One region of the Niveispirillum sp. FG156 genome, then DNA from elsewhere that is predicted to be linked to it. Evidence: riboswitches for the same ligand, from Rfam matches in the RefSeq annotation. Region 1 holds a riboswitch; each other region holds the start of a gene.
The links. A riboswitch is a leader RNA that binds a small molecule or an ion and turns the genes downstream of it on or off. The one in region 1 is predicted to bind thiamine pyrophosphate.
Positions count from the first base shown of each region.

Region 1 (7,038 bases):
CCTGTCGGGCAAGGATCTGACGGGCATGGACCTGTCGCGCATGACCCTGTCGGCAGGCATTTTCCGGGGTGCCGTGCTGCGCAATGCCAACCTGTCACGTTCCGCCCTGCTGATGGCCGATCTGTCATCGGCGGATCTGCGTGGGGCCAACCTGCGCAACGCCAACATGCGCGGGTCACGGATGATCCGATCCATGCTGGTGGGCGCGGATATGACGGGGGTGCTGGCCTCGCCCATCAATATCCAGGGCCATGACTGGCAGACCAACATGGAACGGGCACGCCTGGGTAAGGCCGTGCTGGTCGGGGCCGACCTGACGGGCGCCAATCTGACGGGGGCCGACCTGCGTCAGGCCCAGATCCGCAATGTCAGCATCAAGGGCGCCGACCTGACCGACGCCAACCTGACCAATGCCGACCTGCGCGGCGTGGATTTTGCCAAATGCAAACTGGCCAACACCAAGGGCCTGCCCGACGTTGATCTGGAAGGGGAGGATTGATCCCCCGCCTGTTCCCTGGTAACGCACCAGCATGGATACGCATCACGACATCATCATCGCCGGCGGCGGGGCCGCAGGGCTTTACGCCGCCATCTTTGCCGGGCGGCGCGGGCGGCGCGTTCTGGTGCTGGACCATGCGGAGAAGGTGGGGAAGAAGATCCTGATCTCCGGCGGGGGACGGTGCAATTTCACCAATCTCGATGCCAAGCCCGACCGGTACCTGTCGGGCAACCCGCATTTCGCCATCTCCGCCCTGAAACGCCACACGCAGCATGATTTCATCGCCCTGGTCGACCGGCACGGCATCGGCTGGCACGAGAAGAAGCTGGGGCAACTGTTCTGTGACGATGGGGCGCCACGCATCCTGGGCATGCTGCTGGATGAATGCGCCGATGCCGGCGTGACCATCCGCACCGCATGCCGGATTGATGAGGTCACGCCCATTGATGGCGGCGGGTTCAGTGTGGCGACCAGCCATGGCCCCTTCACCGCCGACAGCTTCATCCTGGCCACGGGCGGTCCCTCCATCCCCAAGATGGGGGCCACCGATTTCGCCTTCCGTCTGGCGCGCAAATGGGGGCTGAATATTGTGGAGCCGCGCCCGGCCCTGGTGCCTCTGACCTTTGCGCCTGTCGATCTGGACAAGCTGAAGGACCTGTCGGGCGTACCGCTGGAGGCATCGGTTTCCTGCGGCAAGGGCCGGTTCCGCGAAGCGCTGCTGATTACCCATCGCGGCCTGTCGGGGCCGTCAATCCTGCAAATCTCCTCCTACTGGCGGGAGACGCAGGGGGTACGCATTGACCTGTCACCCGATCTGGCCCTGGCCGAGCATCTGAAAGGCCTGAAGAAGACACGCCACAAGGCGGAGCTGAAGACCATCCTGGGCGAAATCCTGCCCCGCCGCTTTGCCGAGCGGTTGTTTGAGGTGGCGCTGATCGGCCCTGCGCCCCTGGTCAACCGACCCATGGCCGACATCAAGGATGCCGACCTGATGGCGGTGTCCAGCGCCCTGCACGCCTGGACGGTGCTGCCGGACGGGACGGAAGGCTACCGCACAGCGGAGGTGACGCTGGGCGGGGTGGACACCGCCGAACTGTCATCCAAGACCATGGAAGCCAAGAAAGTCCCCGGCCTGTTCGTGGTGGGAGAGGCCGTGGACGTCACCGGCTGGCTGGGCGGCTATAATTTCCAATGGGCCTGGTCCAGCGGCCATGCGGCGGGGATGGCGGCGTAGGGGCCGTGACACGGAGTTTCCGCGGATTACGGCTACGCCTAATCCGCGCTACGAAAATGCTCGCAACCAGATATCAGCGTAGTGCGGATTAGCGTCAGCGTAATCCGCGGAAACCCGGCAGGGGACCATCACGTCCCAATCAACCCCAGTTCCGGGCTTGATGCCTCTGCACGCAGACGCTTGGGGATGCGGCCCGCCAGACGGGCCATGCGGCCCCCTTCCACCCCGGCCCGCATGGCCGCCGCCATCATCACGGGATCGGTACTTTTCGACACGGCGGTATTCAGCAACACGGCATCGCAGCCCAGTTCCATGGCCAGTGCCGCATCGCTGGCGGTGCCGATACCGGCATCCAGGACCACGGGAACCGCGCTGTTCCGGCAGATCGTCTCGATATTGTACGGGTTCAGGATGCCCAGGCCTGTGCCGATGGGGGCACCCAGCGGCATGACGGCGGCACAGCCGACATCGGCCAGCCGGCGGCAGATGATGGGATCATCGGTGCAATAGGGCAGGACCACGAACCCGTCACGCACCAGCTCATCCGCCGCGCGCAAAAGCTGCTCCACGTCAGGATACAGCGTCTCGCGGTCGCCGATCAGTTCCAGCTTGATCCAGTTGGTGTCCATGGCCTCCCGCGCCAGCTGCGCGGTCAGCACGGCATCCTTGACCGTGGAACAGCCGGCGGTATTGGGCAGCAGCCAGACCTTACCCGCCACCAGATCCAGCAAGCCTTCGCCATATCCGGTCAGGTCGGCGCGGCGCACGGAGACGGTGAGGATTTCAGCGCCGGACGCCGCCAGACTGTCCAGGAACACCTGCTGGTTGGGATAACCGGCAGAGCCCAGGAACAGGCGCGACCGGAAGCTCTTGCCCGCGATCTTCAGCGGATCATTCATCTCAACCACCTTGCAGAACCTTGACGATTTCCACCCGGTCGCCGGGGGAGAGGATGGTATCGGCCCAGCGCCCGCGCGGAACCACAGTATCGTTGAGGGCCACGGCAATGCCGCGCGTGGCCGGATCAATCCCTTCCACCGCCATCACGGCGGTCAGGGCGTAATTGTCCGGTTCCAGGTTCTTGCCATTGACGCTGATCATCAGCTCCACCCCTTACGCGGCCCGCGCCGCATCGAAACGGCCAGCCCCAAACGGGGCGATATGCGGATCGACACGCCCGGTCAAGACCAGACAGGATATGGCATCCGCCGTGAGGGGGGCCAGCAGGATGCCGTTGCGGTGGTGCCCCGTGGCCAGCACCAACCCCTCCAGCCCCGCCGCCGGCCCCAGGATGGGCGCATCATCGCGGCAGCCGGGCCGGTGGCCCACCCACATCTCTTTGACCGGCAGTTCCTCCACCCCCGGCAGGGCGCGCCAGGCCGCATCCAGCAGGGCCAGAACCCCGCCCGCCGTCATCTGCGCGTCAAACCCCTTTTCCTCTGTCGTGGCCCCGATGATCAGGGTGCCGTCGGCGCGCGGCACCAGATAGCATTTGGGCGCCCAGACCACATGCGACAACAGCGGGTTGGCGGGGTCCATGGCGAGCGACATCATCTGCCCCTTCACGGGCCGCACCGGCGGCGGGCTGGCCTGTCCGGGGACAAGGCGCGACCAGGCACCCGCCGCCAGGACTACCGTATCGGCGGCCACACTGCGGTCACCCAGGACCACGCCCGTCACCCGCCCGCCCTGCACATCCAGACCCGTGACATCCACACCCTCATGCAGGCGCGCGCCGGTCATTTCCAGGGCCACGCGCAGGGCCGCAGCGGCCAGCCGGTTATCGACCTGCCCATCCTTGGCGCTGAATATGCAGGCGGCGGTACGCGGGTTCAGGAAGGGTTCCTTCTCCTTGGCCGCCGCCCCCGACAGCCAGACGAGGTCCAGGCCCAACCCGCGCTGAAACTCATAGTTCGAGCGCAGCAGCTCCACCTCGTCCCGGGTGCTGGCCACGACCAGCGTGCCCTCGCTGCGCAGGCCGACTTGCATACCGGTCAGCGCCTCCAGCTCTGCGGCGAAACCCGGCCAACGGGCTTGGCTTTCCAGGCACAGCGGCAGCAGGCGCTGCTCGCCCGGTTCCGCCTCCACCCCGGCCGCCAGCATGCCGGCGGCGGCGCGGGTCGCCCCCTGGCCCGCACTGGCCCGGTCGAAGATATCGACCGATGCCCCGGCCTGGGCCAGCCGCCAGCCGATGGCCATGCCGATGATGCCGCCGCCGATGATGGCGACGCGCGGTCTGTCGGGTCTGTGCAGCAAACTCATTTCCGCCTTCTCCCTTCGCCGGCATGACCCGGATCAGGTTCGATGGGTGTGATCTCAGCCGCATGGCGATAATGCATGCGGCACCCCAGGGTCCATGCGCTATGTCATGGGCCTGTCACGTCCGGAATGCAAGGGGACGCGCGCTGACATACCAATCTCCCTCATGCGCCGGGCGCTGCCATACGGCAGCTTGGCTCGCGGCGCACGAGCGCCGGGCTGGCGGTCGCCAGCCTCCAATCTGCCAAGGGTCAAACCCTCGGCAGATTGGTATCAGTTTCACCCGCCGGTCCGCCCCGCCGGGATCGCGCTTGACCATTGGCGGCGCTGGGCATATTTGCCCCATGGGGACAGTCCCGTCCCGCCCCTTTTCTGCCCGGACCCCGCACCCATGTCGCTGCTGCCCATCCTCACCATCCCCGACACCCGCCTGAAGGCGAAGTGCAAGCCCTTGACCAATGTCGATGGCCGCGTGGCGACGCTGATGGATGACATGCTGGAGACCATGTACAAGGCGCCGGGCATCGGTCTGGCGGCCCCACAGATCGGGTTGCTTGAGCGGGTCATCGTCGTGGACGTGTCGGAAAACCGCAGCGACGCGCTGGCCATGGTCAACCCGGAACTGATTTGGACCTCTGACGAACAGGCCATCACCCAGGAAGGCTGCCTGTCCATTCCGGAGATTTATGCCGAGGTGACGCGGCCCAAGATGGTGCGCGTGCGCTATGTCGACCGGGGCGGCGAGGTGCGGGAAATGGATGCCGACGGCCTGCTGGCCACCTGCATCCAGCACGAGATCGACCATCTGAACGGCGTGCTGTTCATCGACCACCTCTCGTCGCTGAAGCGCAACATGCTGCTGCGCAAATACAACAAGGCGAAGAAGTAACGCTTCCGCCCACCCCTTCTGAAAGGTGCCCCATGCCGCTGCGTCTCGCCTTCATGGGCACGCCGGATTTTTCCGTCTCCATCCTGGATGCGCTGGTGGCCGCCGGGCATGAGGTGGTGTGCGTCTACAGCCAGCCGCCGCGTCCCGCGGGGCGGGGGCAGCAATTGCAGGCCAGTCCCGTGCATCGCCGCGCCGAGGCGCTGGGCATTCCCGTCCGCACGCCCAAAAGCCTGCGCAAGGCAGAGGAACAGGCGGAGTTCGCAGCGCTCAACCTGGATTGCGCCATCGTCGCGGCCTATGGCCTGATCCTGCCGCAGGCCATTCTCGATGCGCCACGCCTGGGCTGCGTCAATGTCCATGCCAGCCTGCTGCCGCGCTGGCGCGGGGCGGCCCCTATCCAGCGGTCGATCCTGGCCGGCGATGCGGAAACCGGCGTCACCATCATGCAGATGGATGCCGGCTTGGATACCGGTGCCATGCTGCTGAAAGACCGGCTGCCCATAACGGCGCGGATGAATGCCGCCGACCTGCATGACGCGCTGGCCGAGATGGGCGCGCGGTTGATGGTGGCCGCCCTGCCCGGCATTGCCGATGGCAGCCTGCCCCCGGTGGCGCAGCCGGTAGAGGGCGTGACCTATGCCGCCAAACTGTCTAAGGATGAGGGACGGCTGGACCTGACCCGGTCCGCCCCCGAACTGGACCGGCAGGTGCGCGGCCTCACCCCCTGGCCCGGCACCTGGATCGATCTGGCCAATGGCGAGAAGCTGAAGGTGCTGGAGGCACAGGCGGTCGATGGGGCGGGCGAACCCGGCACCCTGCTGGACACCGGCCCGACCCTGGCCTGTGGCGAGGGGGCGCTGCGTCTGATCCGGGTGCAGCGGCCGGGCAAGGGGCCGGTGGATGGTGCCGCCTTCCTGCGCGGCTACGCCCACCAGATCGGCGGAAAGCTGACGGCGTGAGGCTGCTGCCCGACCCACCCCTGCTGCTGATCACCGACCGGCATCAGGCGGGTGGCGATCTGGCGTCGGTGGTGGCCGCCTGTGTGGCCGCCGGGTGCCGCTGGGTCAGCCTGCGGGAAAAGGACCTGCCGCGCGACCATCAATCCGCCCTGCTGATGCGGCTGCGGCCTGTCCTGGCGCAGGTCGGTGGCGTGTTGACCATCCATGGCGATATGGCGCTGGGCAGCCTGTGTGACGGGGTGCATCTGCCGGATGGCGGGGATATCATCACGGCACGGGCCCTGCTGGGACCGGATGCCCTGATCGGCGCCTCCTGCCATGACCGGGATGCTGTGGCGGCGGCGGCGCGCGACGGGGCGGATTATGCCACGCTCAGCCCCATTTTCCTGACCCCATCCAAGCCGGGCTATGGCCCGGCCTTGGGGCCGGCAGTGCTGTCCGGCCTGCCCCTGCCCACCCTGGCGCTGGGCGGGGTCGATGGCGGGAATGCCGGGGCCTGTATCGGTGCCGGGGCGGCAGGCGTCGCGGTGATGGGGACGGTCATGCGCGATCCGGCATCGGTGGGGCCGATCCTGTCCGCCCTGGCTGCGACGCGGGGCCGCAAGCCCGGCATTTGACCAGCGGGCCGTATCGACCCCATATCACCCCATCTTTTCATTCACCGAACGGCCTGTCATGACCGCCGCCCCTCCCGTACCCGGCCATCGCGCCGTCGCCAACTGGCTGCTGGCCTGTGCCGGCATGGTTTTTGTCATGGCCATCATCGGTGCCATCACCCGCCTGACGGAAAGCGGCCTGTCCATCACCGAATGGAAGCCCATCACGGGCGCCCTACCGCCGCTGAACGAGGCGCAGTGGTTGGCGGAGTTCGAAAAGTACAAGCAGATCCCCGAATATCAGGTCCTGAACCAGGGGATGAGCCTGGATGAGTTCAAGCAGATCTTCTTCTGGGAATGGTTCCACCGCCTGTGGGGCCGCTTGATCGGCGTGGTCTTCGCGGTGCCGCTGGTCTGGTTCGCTGTGAAGGGCATGGTGACAAGGTCCATGCTGCCCAAACTGGTGGGCCTGTTCCTGCTGGGCGGGCTGCAGGGTTTCATCGGCTGGTTCATGGTGCAGTCGGGCCTGTCCGTGCGCACCGATGTAAGCCATTACCGGCTGGCCATGCATCTGTCGATGGCCCTGATCCTCTACGCCCTGC
Region 1 covers NZ_JBMDKE010000011.1:87,111-94,148, reverse strand. The annotation lists gene ACODSP_RS09090 (pentapeptide repeat-containing protein) at 1-499, shown strand, start outside; gene ACODSP_RS09085 (BaiN/RdsA family NAD(P)/FAD-dependent oxidoreductase) at 531-1,733, shown strand; gene ACODSP_RS09080 (thiazole synthase) at 1,862-2,632, opposite strand; gene thiS (sulfur carrier protein ThiS) at 2,634-2,834, opposite strand; gene thiO (glycine oxidase ThiO) at 2,847-3,995, opposite strand; TPP riboswitch at 3,988-4,093, opposite strand; gene def (peptide deformylase) at 4,384-4,881, shown strand; gene fmt (methionyl-tRNA formyltransferase) at 4,914-5,840, shown strand; gene ACODSP_RS09055 (thiamine phosphate synthase) at 5,837-6,457, shown strand; gene ACODSP_RS09050 (COX15/CtaA family protein) at 6,516-7,038, shown strand, end outside.

Region 2 (7,038 bases), on a different contig from region 1:
CATGGACGACGGCGTCACGCAGATTATTCATCCGCTTCTCACCGATCATCGTATGGGCCTTCAGGGGCCAATCATGGCCCACCTCACGGTGAAACCGGCTGAACGGCTGGCCATAGGGGCCGCAGCCGGGGTCCTCATAGATCAATCCCGTCAGACACTTCTTCATCAACTCGATGTAAAGAAGACGGGGATCGGTCTGCACCATCATGGAACCTCAAGGCTGGGGCGGCGGCCGGAACGGCGGACAAGGCCCGGTACCATGTCTGCTTGTTCCGGCCTGATCCTGTCAAGCGCACCAGCTCACTTTACCTCAACCGCGTAGGTCGCGACGTCCGGCGTGGTCTTGATCAGGCCGCGCGCCTTGAGGAACTGCGCGAACCGGTCATAGCGGGCATTGTCCAGGGCGCGCGGGCTATGGGCGAAGCGGGCGATGCTGTCCTTCCAGGCGCGCTTGTTCAGCTCCGTATCCAAATCCTTGCGGCCCTTGATAAACAGGCCCCAGGCCTCGTCCGGATGGTTGATCAGGAACTGGGTGCCGCGTTCCACGGCGTTCAGGAAACGGCCGATGCGCGGGTCATTCACCTTGTTCTTCGCGGTAATGAAGACCAGCTCGTCATAGGCGGGCACGCCCTCTTCCTCGGGGAAGAAGGCCCGGCCTTCCTTCTTCTCAATCGCCATCTGGTTCAGTTCGAAATTGCGGTAACCGCCGACAATGGCGTCCACCTGACCCGTGAACAAAGCCGGCGACAGGGAGAAATTGACGTTGATCAGGGTGATGTCCTTCAGCGACAGGCCGTGCTTTTCCAGCATGGCGCCCAGCAGCGCATCCTCGAACCCGCCGACAGAGAAGCCGACCTTCTTGCCCTTCAGGTCCTTGATGGACTTGATCGGCCCATCCTTCAGGACGATGACACTGTTCAGCGGCGTGGCGACCAGGGTGCCGACGCGGACCACCGGCAGGCCGGCATCGACCTGCAAATGCAGCTGCGGCTGATAGGACACGGCGATATCACCCTGGCCGGCGGCGACCAGACGCGGCGGGTCGTTGGGATCGGCGGGCGCGATCATCTCCACCGTCAGGCCTTCCTCCTTGAAGTAGCCCTTTTCCTGCGCGACATAGAGCGGGCCATGGTCGGGGTTCACGAACCAGTCCAGCAGCACCGTCATCTTGTCCTGCGCCAGGGCGGGCAGGGTGCCTGTCGCACTGGCGGTCATGGCGGCGGCCACGGCCACCGCGCGCATCCAACGCATCTTCATCATCTCTCTTCCTTGCTCATCACGCTGTCAGGCAGCCAGGGCAATGCCCGGCGAACGGTAAGATCGACCAGCAGCCACAGGCCAACGGCCAGCAGCGCCAGAATGAAAAGGGCGGCGAAGGTCAGGTCCGTCTGCACCCGCGCCGTGGCGTGCAGCATCAGGTAGCCCAGCCCCGCCGACGCCCCGACCCATTCCCCCACCACGGCCCCGATGGGGGCCACGGCGGCGGCCATGCGCAGGCCGGAGCCGAGCGCCGGCAATGCCGCCGGCATGCGGATATGGCGCAATACCGCCCAGGGGCTGGCCCCCATGGTTCGGGCCAGATCAAGCCAGCCGGGATCGGTGCGGCGCAGCCCGTCGAAGAAGCTGGCGGTGACGGGAAAGAAGATGATCAGGGTGGCCATCGCCACCTTGGACGCCATGCCATAGCCCAGCCACAGCACCAGCAGCGGGGCAATGGCAAAGACCGGCACCGCCTGGCTGGCCAGCAGCAGCGGCAGCAGCCAGCGCCGGGCCGCCACCGATGCCGTCAGGGCCAGCGCCGCCAGCCCGCCGCAGACCGTGCCCAGGATCAGGCCCAGCACAATCTCCAGCAAGGTATAGCCCGCATGGCCGGCCAGCAGCGCCCAGTCGTCGACCAGACGCAGCGCCACCCGTTCCGGCCCCGGAAGGATGAAATGCGGCAGATCCGCCAGCCGCACCAGCAGCGCCCAGGCCAGGATCAGCCCCGCCAATGTCACGATAGCGCGCAGGAAACGACCTGCCCTCATGCCGCCTCTCCCCCGCCGCGCAGGCGTGACAGCAATTCACCCTGCAGCGTCAACAACGCGTGTTGATCCGGCGGGCGCGGCGTGTCGCCAACCGGGGTCAGCGGTGTGGAGAGCCGTGCCGGACCACCGCTCAACACCAGCACCTGATGCCCCAGGCGCAACGCCTCCATCGGGTCATGCGTCACCATGATGACGGTACGGTCGCACAGAAGCCGCGCCGCCAGATCCTGCATATCCAGCCGGGTGATGGCGTCCAGCGCTGAAAAAGGCTCATCCATCAGGACGATGGGCCGGTCCTCGAACAGGGTGCGGGCCAGGGCCGCGCGTTGCCGCATGCCACCCGACAGGGCATCGGGCCGGTCGCCCGCGCGGTCCCCCAGGCCGACATTGTTCAGCAGGGCCATGGCCCGCGCCCGGTCCGTGGCGCCGACCCGGCCCCCGCGCAGCGTGACGCCCAGCGTCACATTCTCCAGCACGCTGGCCCAGGGCAGCAGCAGATCCTGCTGCCCCATCCAGGCGATGCGACCGGACAGCGGTTTGCCATCATCGGCGGTGACGCTACCCGTACCGGCCAAAAGCCCCGCGATCAGCCGCAGCAGGCTGGACTTGCCAACCCCGCTGGGGCCCAGCAGGCAGGTGGTCATGCCCCCCGGTGCGTGCATCGACAGCCCGCTGAACAACAGGCGCCCGCCAAAGCCGATGGCGGCGTCGGAAACCTGAATGGCGGGGGCGGGCGGGGCCGCAGCGGGCCCCGGAACATCAATCATGGATCACTGTCCCTACGCCGGTATCAGCCGGATCAGGTTCCAGGGGTCGTCCCGTACAGGACCTCTCAGCCGACCATCGGCTCCCCCCAGTGAGGTTGGTTGGTTATGGCAAAGCACCGCAGGGGCCGCAAGGAAATGATTGGAACCCTGACGATCCCCCTGGTCGGCCCTTGGCCATGCGGACCGGATGCGGTTGAGTGAAGGTCCATCGATTGTGGAGGCCGTTCTGATGCACCGCACCTTGTTGATCGCCGCCCTGCTTGCCGGCCTGTCGCTTCCGGTTTCGGCGGCGACATTGCCGGAAGGCCCGGCCCTGCGCGCCACCATTGAAAAGGTCGATGCCGAATTCTTCGACCTGTTCTTTGAACAATGCGATCCCGCACGGGCCGCCGCGTCACTGACCACCGATTTCGAGATGTATCACGACAAGGACGGGGAAGTGGCACGCTCGGGCGCCGACATGGTCAAGCTCTATACCAAGCAGTGCGAGGGGCGAAAGGCGCCTGACGCGTGGCGGTCACGGCGCGAACTGGTGGCGGGCAGCATGACCCTGCACCCGATTGCCGGCGTCGGTGTGTTCCAGCAAGGCGAACATGTCTTCTATGAGCGGCAGGGGAACGGGCCGGAAAAGCTGGTGGGAAGGGCCAAGTTCAGCCAGTTCTGGCGGCTGGAGGTCGACGGCTGGAAACTGGCGCGGGTCTTTTCCTACGATCACGAAGCCATTAAATAACTTTCCGCCTCTTGTGCCATGCGGCGGCGCAACATAAGTTGCATTCATCATGCCCGACAGCGCTGCCCCGCTCCTCTCATCCGTCGCCACGACCCGCCCGCTTTACCTGGGTGGTGAAATCTATCGCCATTCCAGTTACGGCAAGAAACACCCGCTTTCCATTCCGCGCGTGTCGGTGGCGACCGATCTGGCCCGCGCCATGGGCTGGCTGGATGATGCCGTCTATCTGGACAGTCCGATGGCCACGGCGGAACAGCTGGCCCGCTTCCATGACCGCGATTATATCGCGGCGGTACAGCGGGCGGAGCGGGATCAGAAAGTCGATCTGGATACGGCCCTGCGCTATGCGCTGGGCAAGCTGGAAAACCCGGTTTTCCCGGAAATGTACCGCCGTCCCGCCATCGCCGCCGGTGCCGCCATCCTGGCCGCCGACCTGGTGCGCGATGGCGGGGTGGTGCATTCCCCGGCCAGCGGCACCCACCATGCCCGCCCCGGTCGGGCCAGCGGCTTCTGCTTCTTCAATGCGCCGGTGCTTGGCATCATGGCGCTGCTGGATCAGGGGCTGGACCGTATCCTCTATGTCGATCTCGACGCGCATCATGGCGATGGGGTGCAGGATGCCTTCCATGATGATGAACGCGTCCTGACCATCTCCACGCATGAGGAGGGGCGCTGGCCGCACACGGGCAAGCTGGATGATCGTGCCGGTGGCATGGCGCGCAATATCCCGCTGCCCGCCGGCGTGAATGATGATGAATTCCGCCATGTGGTGGAGGAAGCGATCATCCCGCTGGCCGTTGCCTATCGGCCCCAGGCCATGATGATCCAGACAGGGGCCGACGTCCTGGCCGATGATCCCCTGTCGCGCCTGTCCTTGTCCAACCGCGCGCTGTGGCGGGCGGTGGGCGATCTGGTGGGGCTGGCCCCGCGCACCATCGTGGTGGGCGGCGGCGGCTATAATCCCTGGTCGGTGGGGCGTGCCTGGGCCGGCATCTGGGCCGTGCTGAACGGGATCGACCCGGCAGAGGCTCCGCTGACCCCTGCCGCGGCGGACGTCCTGAAATCCCTGACCTGGGACCGGCGGGAGGGGCGCAATCCGCCCCGCCGCTGGATGGAAACGCTGGTCGATCCGCCGCATGAGGGGCCGATCCGCGACATGGTGCGGCAGGCCGCAGCATCCGTGCGCGACCTGTGGTAAGGTCTGGCTTACTGTAACCCAGCGCCTGGAACCATCATGCTGCTGCGCCGTCTGGCCCTTGCCCTGCTGCTGTCCCTTTCCCCCGTCATCCTGCCCGGCGCCATGCCCGATGCCGCCGCCCAGATGGGGCCGCAGACGGGACTGAATCGCGACACGCTGGTGATTGAAACCAAGGGCGGCCAGCGCCACAGCTTCAATGTCGATCTGGCCCTGACCCCGCAGCAGCAGGCTATCGGCCTGATGTTCGTGGAGAAGATGGCGGATGAGAAGGGGATGCTGTTCCTGAACGATCAGGAAGGCAAACTGTCCTTCTGGATGAAGAACACCCTGATCCCGCTGGATATCATCTTCATCGATGCCAACGGCTATATCCTGAACATTCAGCATGGCAAGCCGCTGGACCTGACGCCGCTGCCATCCGCCGGGGCGGCGCTGGCGGTGCTGGAACTGAATGGCGGGCTGTCGGCCAAGCTGGGGATCAAGGCGGGTGACCGGCTGCTGCATCCCGCCTTCGGGGTACGCCGTCCGTAACCATCATGCGCCACGCGGGCAACTGACGCCCTGAAACGCCCGAAACCAGCGCATTTCCAAACGGATACGGCGTGGTAAAATCGGGTATGGCATTCTATACGTCCCCTTTGCAGCGACTGCCCACGCCGGTGACGCCGCCGTCGAAGGATCGTCACGTTCTGGGTGTCAACAGGATTGAGGAACGGCAGCGGCGGGAGGAAAAGGGACGGGAAGGGCGCAGCCTTCGCCATCGCCTGATCGACCTGGTGATGGACGAGGTCGAAAGCCTGCCCGACCTGACCACCCCGCAGAAGCAGCGTATCCGCAACAATCTGGGCCGCTTCGCCGACCGGCAGCCCGACCATCCGCCGGACCACCCGCCGCCGCCGCCGCCAACACCCGATCAGACCCTGGCCGCCATGACGGCGGAGGAGGAGATGCCGGCAGAAGCCCCGGCCCTGCCGGCGGTCGGCGATGGGGTCGATGCGGTACAACTGGCGCAGCAGATTCAAATCCTGCTGGGTCTGCATAGCGAACGGGCCACCAAGATTTCCAACTATATCCATGCCCTGATGGCCGTCACCCCGGACAGCCATCAGGTGGATCTGGATATCTGACGCCGGCCCTTATTTCCCCAGCGCCTTGATCAGTTCGCCCATATTCTTGACGAAGGCTGCGGTGGAGATGCCTTCCACCGGGTAATCGGCATTGTAGGGGGAGGTGTCATACAGGTCGCCCACACGCGTCGCCCGGTATTCGCCCCCCGTCGGCGTGGCCGGCCCATCGCCGATATAGGGGTTCGATACGGCGGTCAGCTTCACCGGCCAATATCCGCGCGGGTTCAGGCCCCGGATCAGATCGGCCAGCTTGTCGGCACCTGCCACCTTTTCGGCATTGTCGGTCTTCATCATGTCGAAGACATCGACATCGCGCAGCGTGAAATAGCGGGGCAGCTTGTAGGTGCCGGGCTTGGCCAGCATGGGCGAGCCCTTGGAAATCTCTTCGCCCTTCGTGGCCGCCAGCTTCTGATATTCCGCACGCAGGGCGGCGGTGTCGATGGACCGGAAGGACCCGTAATGGGCAATCACCTCATTCGGGCTGTCGCTGGTGTAATACTCACCATTGACCACGTTCGACCCGCGCCGATGCAGATATAGCGGCTTGTCGCTGCCAATTGCCAGGAAGGTCGGGTGCGTGCGGCCCTGGGTGCGCAGGCTGGGCGGTGACTGCACCTTGTCCAGCCAGTCCAGCGCCTCTGGCACCCGTGCCAGATATTTCGCATCGCCGGTCAGGCGGTAGAAGCTCAACAACTGCTTGATATTGTTGGCCGTCGTATGGGTGGCGAAGGCTTCCGGTTCATAGGTGCGTGCACCCGCCGGCTTCAGGTCGGTGGTGCGGTGCTGTAGACCCCAGGCGGGCTGCGGCTGCGGCTGCTGCGTGGCGATGAAGATATCCATGCCGCGCCGGATCGGGTCGATCAGCTTCTTATCGCCCAGCACCTGATAGGCGAAGACCAGCACCTCCAGGTTCTCACCCGACACGTCATCATTGAAGGTGATGTAGCCGGTATAGTCCGGCTTGCCATGCAGGCCGCCATCCTTGACCAGGGGGAAACGCTGTGGCCAGCCGCCAGTGGGATATTGGGCATTCAGGATGAAGCCCAGTGCCTTGTCCAGCGCCTTCTTGATGCCCCTGTCCTTCTTCTCCAGGTACAGGCGCAGCAGGAACTGCGTCGCCTCGGCGGTACCGGCATCGTCAAAGGTGCCGTTGCCGTAATAATGGTGGAATTCCTCCATCCGCCAGGCA
Region 2 covers NZ_JBMDKE010000017.1:102,200-109,237, forward strand. The annotation lists gene ACODSP_RS12815 (TylF/MycF family methyltransferase) at 1-208, opposite strand, end outside; gene ACODSP_RS12820 (ABC transporter substrate-binding protein) at 301-1,251, opposite strand; gene ACODSP_RS12825 (ABC transporter permease) at 1,257-2,027, opposite strand; gene ACODSP_RS12830 (ABC transporter ATP-binding protein) at 2,024-2,794, opposite strand; TPP riboswitch at 2,787-2,891, opposite strand; gene ACODSP_RS12835 (DUF4440 domain-containing protein) at 3,024-3,524, shown strand; gene ACODSP_RS12840 (acetoin utilization protein AcuC) at 3,574-4,722, shown strand; gene ACODSP_RS12845 (DUF192 domain-containing protein) at 4,759-5,253, shown strand; gene ACODSP_RS12850 (hypothetical protein) at 5,340-5,849, shown strand; gene ACODSP_RS12855 (pectate lyase) at 5,859-7,038, opposite strand, start outside.
Region 2: linked by a shared signal. The riboswitch ahead of ACODSP_RS12830 (ABC transporter ATP-binding protein) and the one ahead of thiO (glycine oxidase ThiO) in region 1 are both predicted to bind thiamine pyrophosphate.

Region 3 (7,038 bases), on a different contig from region 1:
TGTCGCTGTATTTGAGCGGAAAACCCATTGGGTTGAGCAGAAGCTGAACGAAGTGGCATCCAGATTCTCTACTGAGAATCCTTATGACATTGAGTTACATGGCTCGCCAATGCGATCAGGGCGTGAGGGCTGGAAGGCCTTCCGACTTGAGGATCGGCTCAATGCGATCCGTGATGCACTCAAGCTGGGTGTGGTCGATCACCATCCTGGTGGCGTCCGTCTGTTCGCTGCGGTGGTCCGTAAGCAGGCCTTGAGCGGTGAAGATCCTGTTGAACATGCGTTTGAGCAACTTGCCAGCAGGTTCGACCTATTTCTGATGCGCCGTCACAACAAGCACAATGATACGCAACGCGGTATCATGTTGTTTGACAAGTCCTCTACGGAACGACGAATTCAGACCCTAGCAAGAGAATTTAAGTATGGTGGTCATAAATGGGGGGCTACCCGAAACTATGCGGAAGTCCCGGTGTTTCTTGATTCCAAAGCATCACGTTTAGTGCAGCTGGCTGATTTGGTCGCCTATGCTATTTTCAGATATCATGAATATGGCGATTCCACATTCTACGATGTCATCAAGGACTGCTTCGATTCAGAGGGCGGTGTCCAACATGGACTTTATGTCATGGAATAGTCTTCTGCCTGAATTGAGGGTACAGTCTTGACCGATTTTCTGACCGCACTGGCCCTGGTCTTTGTGATCGAGGGGCTGCTCTATGCCGTTGCGCCCAATTCCATGCGGGACATGGCCCAGCGCATTACCGGCATGGAACCCGTCCTGCTGCGCCGGATCGGCCTGGGTGCCGCCATCCTGGGTGTCGTGGCCTTGGCAGCGATCCGGGGATAATTAAGGCCAAGCGGTTGGGTTTGTGCCCGTAGGTCAGGTCGAGGCTGAAGCCTCGCCCTGACAGCGAAGGATCGAAGGCCTGTTCTGTCAGGGCTCGCGCATCGCGCTCGACCTGACCTACGGCATTCTGCGGCACAAACCCGTTCCAAGGCCCCTTGGTGCCGCTTTTCGCACCCCCTACCATCCGCCTGTTACGAAGGAATGCTTCGCAAGGCGGTCTTTCACGCTATATTCGTTGGCTGTCGGTGCGCCCCTTTCGGGCCGGCGTGCCGATGCGTGCCCCGGGGTGTGGGCGCGGATGACCGGCCCCTGGAGATTGACGTGATCGACGCCTTCCGTTCCCGTTCCGCCCGCGCCACTGCCGGGGCCGCCGTCCGGGAAGGCCGCGTGGCCGGCCTCTTGTCGTTGCTGGCGGTGACCGCCGCCCTGATCTTCACCCCGCCGGCCCTGGCCCAGCGCGGCGCGCCCGACAGTTTCGCGCCGCTGGCCGAAAAGACACTGCCGTCGGTGGTCAATATCTCGACCAGCCAGACGATCCAGAACAAGCAGGGTGGCCGCGGTGCGGTGCCCCTGCCCGACTTTCCCCCCGGCTCGCCCATGGAAGAATTCTTCCGCGACTTCCTGGAACGCCAGCAGCAGGGCCAGCAAGGGGCACCGCGCAAGGCACAGTCGCTGGGGTCGGGCTTCATCATCGACGCCTCGGGTTACATCGTCACCAACAACCACGTGATTGAGGGTGCCGACGAGATCACCGTCATCTTCCAGGATGCCGACCAGACTGAACTGAAGGCCAAGCTGATCGGCACCGACAAGGAGACCGATCTGGCCCTGCTGAAGGTTGAGACCAAGCAGAAGCTGACGGCCCTGAAATGGGGCGACAGCGATGTGCTGAAGGTTGGTGACTGGGTGGTGGCCATCGGCAATCCGTTCGGCCTGGGTGGTACCGTCACCGCCGGCATCGTGTCGGCCCGCGCCCGCGATATCGGCGCCGGTCGCTTTGACGATTTCATCCAGACCGACGCCGCCATCAACCAGGGCAATTCCGGCGGTCCGCTGGTCAATCTGGCCGGCGACGTGGTCGGCATCAATTCGGCCATCTACAGCCGCACGGGCGGGTCGGTCGGTATCGGCTTTGCCATCCCGTCCAGCATGGCCCGGACCGTGATTGAGGAAATCCGCAAGGCCGGCAAGGTGCGCCGTGGCTGGCTGGGTGTGCAGATCCAGTCGGTGACCCCGGAAATCGCCGAAAGCATGGGTCTGGCCCATCACAAGGGCGCCCTGGTCGGCACCGTGACGGAGGGCAGCCCCGCCGCCGCCGCCGGGTTGAAGCCGGGCGACGTCATCCTGACCTTTGACGGCAAGGAAGTGGCCAATAACCGCACCCTGCCGCGCATGGTGGCCGGCACGCCGGTGGGCACCAAGGTCAATGTCGGCATTTCCCGCAAGGGCACGCCGGTGAATGTGACCGTTGCCCTGGCCGAGTTCCCCGAGGAACCCACCGCCGCCGAGGAAGAAGGTGCGGCGGAGGAACAGCCCCCCGGCAATGGTGCCGTTCAGCAGCAGGTGGATGCGCTGGGCCTCACCGTCTCCTCCATCACGCCGGAACTGCGCAAGCAGTTTGAGTTGGCCGAGGGGACCAAGGGCGTGGTCATCACCAAGGTGAACCCCAACGCCCCGCCGCAGTCGCGCCAGCTGCGCCCCGGCGACGTGGTGCTGGAAGTTAGCCAGCAGCCGGTAACCACCCCCGCCGAGGTGCAGGACCGCGTGGCCAAGGCCAAGACCGCTGGCCAGAAGGCCGTGCTGCTGCTGGTCGAACGCCGCGGCGAACAGACCTTCCTGGCCCTGTCGCTGGAAGGCGGGCAGTAGGTCAGGTCGGGGCGTAAGCCCCGCCCTGACAGATAAGGATTGAAAGCTTTTGCTGTCAGGGCGCGCCTGCGGCTTGACCTGACCTACGGCGTCTTAGCGTGTGGGTGTTTCATCGGTTCCGCTGATGGAACACCCGCCCTTGACACCCAACCCCATCATCCCGCACCTTCCCTCCCGTCCAAGGGGAACCCCGGCAAGGGGCTGAGACACCGCATGGACCGCCAGGATGGCGGCACCGGCGCGGGAACCCTTCGAACCTGATCCGGGTCGTACCGGCGTAGGGATGGAAGCATAGGGGCCCCGTTTGCCCCAACCGTGCCGCCGCACCCCGTGCGCAAACCCGGATCTCCACGAACAGGGAGGTCCAGATGCCAGATACCAACATTACCGATCCCGAATTCCGCGTGACCACCGGCCCGCTGCCGGCCAGTCGCAAGGTGCATGTCGCGGGGGAGCGTTTTCCCGACATTCGCGTGGCCATGCGCGAGATCGACCTGTCGCCCAGTGCCAATGAGCCGCCGGTGCGGGTCTATGATCCGTCCGGTCCCTATACCGACCCCGCCATTCGCACCGATATCCGTTTGGGCCTGCCCGAACTGCGCCGCACCTGGGTGACCGCGCGCGGTGATGTGGAGGCCTATGCGGGCCGCGACGTGAAGCCGGAAGATAATGGTCTGCGCGAGGGGCAGGAAAGCCCCGTGCCGCTGTTTGACCGGGCATCCCGCACGCCGTTGCGCGCCAAGGCCGGTGCCAATGTCAGCCAGCTTCACTATGCCCGCAAAGGCATCATCACGCCGGAAATGGAATATGTCGCCATCCGCGAGAATCTGGGCCGGGCGAAGCTGGCCGAACGGGCCGCGCGCGATGGCGAGGATTTCGGGGCGTCGATCCCCGATCATGTGACGCCGGAATTTGTGCGGGATGAGATTGCGCGGGGACGGGCCATCATCCCCAACAATATCAACCACCCGGAGACGGAGCCGATGATCATCGGCCGGAACTTCCTGGTGAAGATCAACGCCAATATCGGCAATTCGGCGGTGACCTCGTCCGTCGCGGATGAGGTGGATAAGCTGGTCTGGGCCATCCGCTGGGGTGCCGATACGGTGATGGACCTGTCCACGGGCCGCAATATCCACACGATCCGCGAATGGATCATCCGCAATTCGCCGGTCCCCATCGGCACCGTGCCCATCTATCAGGCGCTGGAAAAGGTGGGGGGCAAGGCGGAGGACCTGACCTGGGAACTGTTCCGGGACACGCTGATCGAACAGGCCGAACAGGGGGTGGATTATTTCACCATCCATGCGGGCGTGCGGCTGGCCCATATCCCGCTGACGGCCAAACGGGTGACGGGGATCGTCAGCCGCGGCGGCTCCATCATGGCGAAATGGTGCCTGGCCCATCACAAGGAAAACTTCCTCTACACGCATTTCAATGAGATCTGCGAGATCATGAAGGCATACGATATCGCCTTCTCCCTGGGCGACGGTCTGCGCCCCGGCAGCATTGCCGATGCCAATGACGCGGCGCAGTTCGCGGAGATGGACACGCTGGGCGAGCTAACCCAGATCGCCTGGAAACATGATGTGCAGGTGATGATCGAGGGGCCGGGCCATGTGCCCATGCACAAGATCAAGGCCAATATGGACAAGCAGCTGAAGGTCTGTGGCGAGGCGCCATTCTACACGCTGGGGCCGCTGACCACCGATATCGCACCGGGATACGACCACATCACCAGCGGCATTGGTGCGGCCATGATCGGCTGGTTCGGCACCTCCATGCTCTGCTACGTCACGCCCAAGGAACATCTGGGTCTGCCTGACCGCGACGATGTGAAGGTGGGCGTGATCACCTACAAGCTGGCCGCCCACGCCGCCGATCTGGCCAAGGGCCATCCAGGCGCACAGGAACGCGATGACGCGTTAAGCCGGGCGCGGTTCGAGTTCCGCTGGCGCGACCAGTTTAACCTGTCGCTGGACCCGGAGACGGCGGAGAAATATCACGACCAGACCCTGCCCGCCGAAGGGGCCAAGCTGGCGCATTTCTGCTCCATGTGCGGGCCGAAATTCTGCTCCATGAAGATCACGCAGGAAGTACGCGATTACGCGGCGGCGCAGGAGGGGATGGCGGCCATGTCGGCAACCTTCAAGGAGAAGGGCGGGCAGGTGTACCTGTCAGACAGGCCGGTGCCGGAGGATCATCACTGAGGACGTGTTGCCCTCACCCTCCCGTCGGCTGACGCCGCCGGGCCCCTCCCTCTCCCACCTTCGTGGGCGAGGGGCGGAACCTATTTCAGCCCCTCGCCCGCTTGCGGGAGAGGGAGGGGCCCAAGCCTGTTAGGGCTTGGGAGGGTGAGGGTGTAACGCCCGTCATGCAAAAAGCCCCCGTCCGCATCGCGAACGGGGGCCTTTCCTCTGGCCGTTCGGGGCCGGAAATGCCGTCAGGCGCGGGCCAGGCGGTCCATTTCCTCCTTCACGCGCAATTTCTCCATTTTCAGGCGGGTCAGGGTCGTTGTGTCGGGCATGGGACGGCGCGCTTCCATGCGCACCTCCCGATCCAGGTTCTCGTGCTTCGTACGCAGCGATTCAACACGCTCGGGGAACAACATACGGCCTCTCCTTCTTGAACGATGGAACAACGGACCTGTCTGGTTGTTGGGACCTGAAACGCGGCTTGACCTTTCCTGAGGGACAAAACATGGGTCACGATCCTGACATGGAATCGTAACCTGCGGCTCTATGCATATGGATAGGGTGTCGGGGTTTTTCGAGGGGCGGATTAGCCACCCTGGACGAAAACCATCGGGGGCGCTACATCACCTCCATGGCAGATATCCTCCCACAGCCGGCCGGTTCTTCCGGTCCTGACCAGTACCCGGCATCCACGCCGCCCCGACGCATGATTGTCGGGATCAGCGGGGCGTCGGGCATTGTTTACGGCATACGCCTGCTTGAAACGTTACGCCGGGTGGGCATCGAATCCCACCTCGTAATGAGCAGGTCTGCCGAGGTGACCTCTGCACACGAGTCGGGGCTGAAAGTTGCCGACATTCGCGCGCTGGCCGATGTCAGCTATTCCATCACCGATATCGGGGCCGCCATATCGTCGGGCAGCTTCCGCACCATGGGTATGATCGTGGCACCTTGTTCGGTGCGGTCCCTGTCGGAGATTGCGTCGGGGGTCACCAGTTCGCTGCTGACGCGTGCCGCCGATGTCGTGCTGAAGGAGCGCCGGCGGCTGGTGCTGATGCTGCGCGAGACGCCGCTGCATCTGGGCCATATCCGCTCCATGGCGGCGGTGACGGAGATGGGGGCCATCGTCTATCCGCCCGTCCCCGCCTTCTATGCCAATCCGCAAAGCCTGGATGACATGGTCGACCATACCATCGGGCGCGTGCTCGACCTGTTCGATATCGACACGGGCCGGGTGCGGCGCTGGGGGGAGGGGGGCTGACCACCCACCCTTCACTTCCGCTGTCCTCCTGCCTACATTGGCATTGTCCTCCGTGAAGGCCTTTCCATGTCCAGCCACGCCCATCACCATCATGACCATGCCGTCCGCCATGACCACGGCTCGTGCGTCAAGGATGCGCTGGCGCGGGCCGATGCGCTCTGTACCGAACGCGGCGTGCGCCTGACGGCGCAGCGGGCGCGGGTTCTGGAACTGGTCTGGTCCAGCCACAAGCCGCGCGGCGCCTATGCCATCCTGGAAGACCTGTCGGCGGACGGAAAGCGGGTGGCGCCGCTGACCGTCTATCGCGCCCTGGATTTCCTGCTGGAACAGGGGCTGATCCACCGTATCGAAAGCCAGAATGCCTTTGTCGGCTGTCCCGATCCGGGCACGGCGCATACGGGGCAGTTCCTGGTCTGCTCCTGCTGCGGCAATGCCACCGAACTGACCGACCGCGGCATCGCGGCTGCCATCGCCGACAGTGCGGCGGCACAGGGTTTCACGGTACAGCGGCAGACCGTTGAAGTAACGGGCATCTGCCCCGACTGCCGCGACCATTGACGATTGGGGTGTTGGTCCCCCACATGTCCGTTTAAGTAACCGACCTTTCTCTGCCCGAGGAATCCTCCCTTGTCCACGCAACAGACCCCGCCCAGCCCGCCGCCCCGCCTGCCCATTTCCGTCCTGACCGGGTTTTTGGGCAGCGGCAAGACCACGCTGCTGTCGCGCCTGATCCGCGACCCGGCCATGGTGCGCACCGCCGTCGTCATCAATGAATTTGGTGAGGTCGGGCTGGACCATCTGCTGGTGGAACAGTCGGACGAGAATATGGTGCTGATGGATAGCGGCTGCCTGTGCTGCACCATCCGTTCCGA
Region 3 covers NZ_JBMDKE010000030.1:8,371-15,408, forward strand. The annotation lists gene ACODSP_RS18775 (DUF3800 domain-containing protein) at 1-631, shown strand, start outside; gene ACODSP_RS18780 (DUF2065 domain-containing protein) at 659-844, shown strand; gene ACODSP_RS18785 (DegQ family serine endoprotease) at 1,166-2,710, shown strand; TPP riboswitch at 2,882-3,011, shown strand; gene thiC (phosphomethylpyrimidine synthase ThiC) at 3,079-4,920, shown strand; gene ACODSP_RS18795 (YdcH family protein) at 5,154-5,321, opposite strand; gene ACODSP_RS18800 (UbiX family flavin prenyltransferase) at 5,537-6,166, shown strand; gene ACODSP_RS18805 (Fur family transcriptional regulator) at 6,233-6,724, shown strand; gene ACODSP_RS18810 (CobW family GTP-binding protein) at 6,794-7,038, shown strand, end outside.
Region 3: linked by a shared signal. The riboswitch ahead of thiC (phosphomethylpyrimidine synthase ThiC) and the one ahead of thiO (glycine oxidase ThiO) in region 1 are both predicted to bind thiamine pyrophosphate.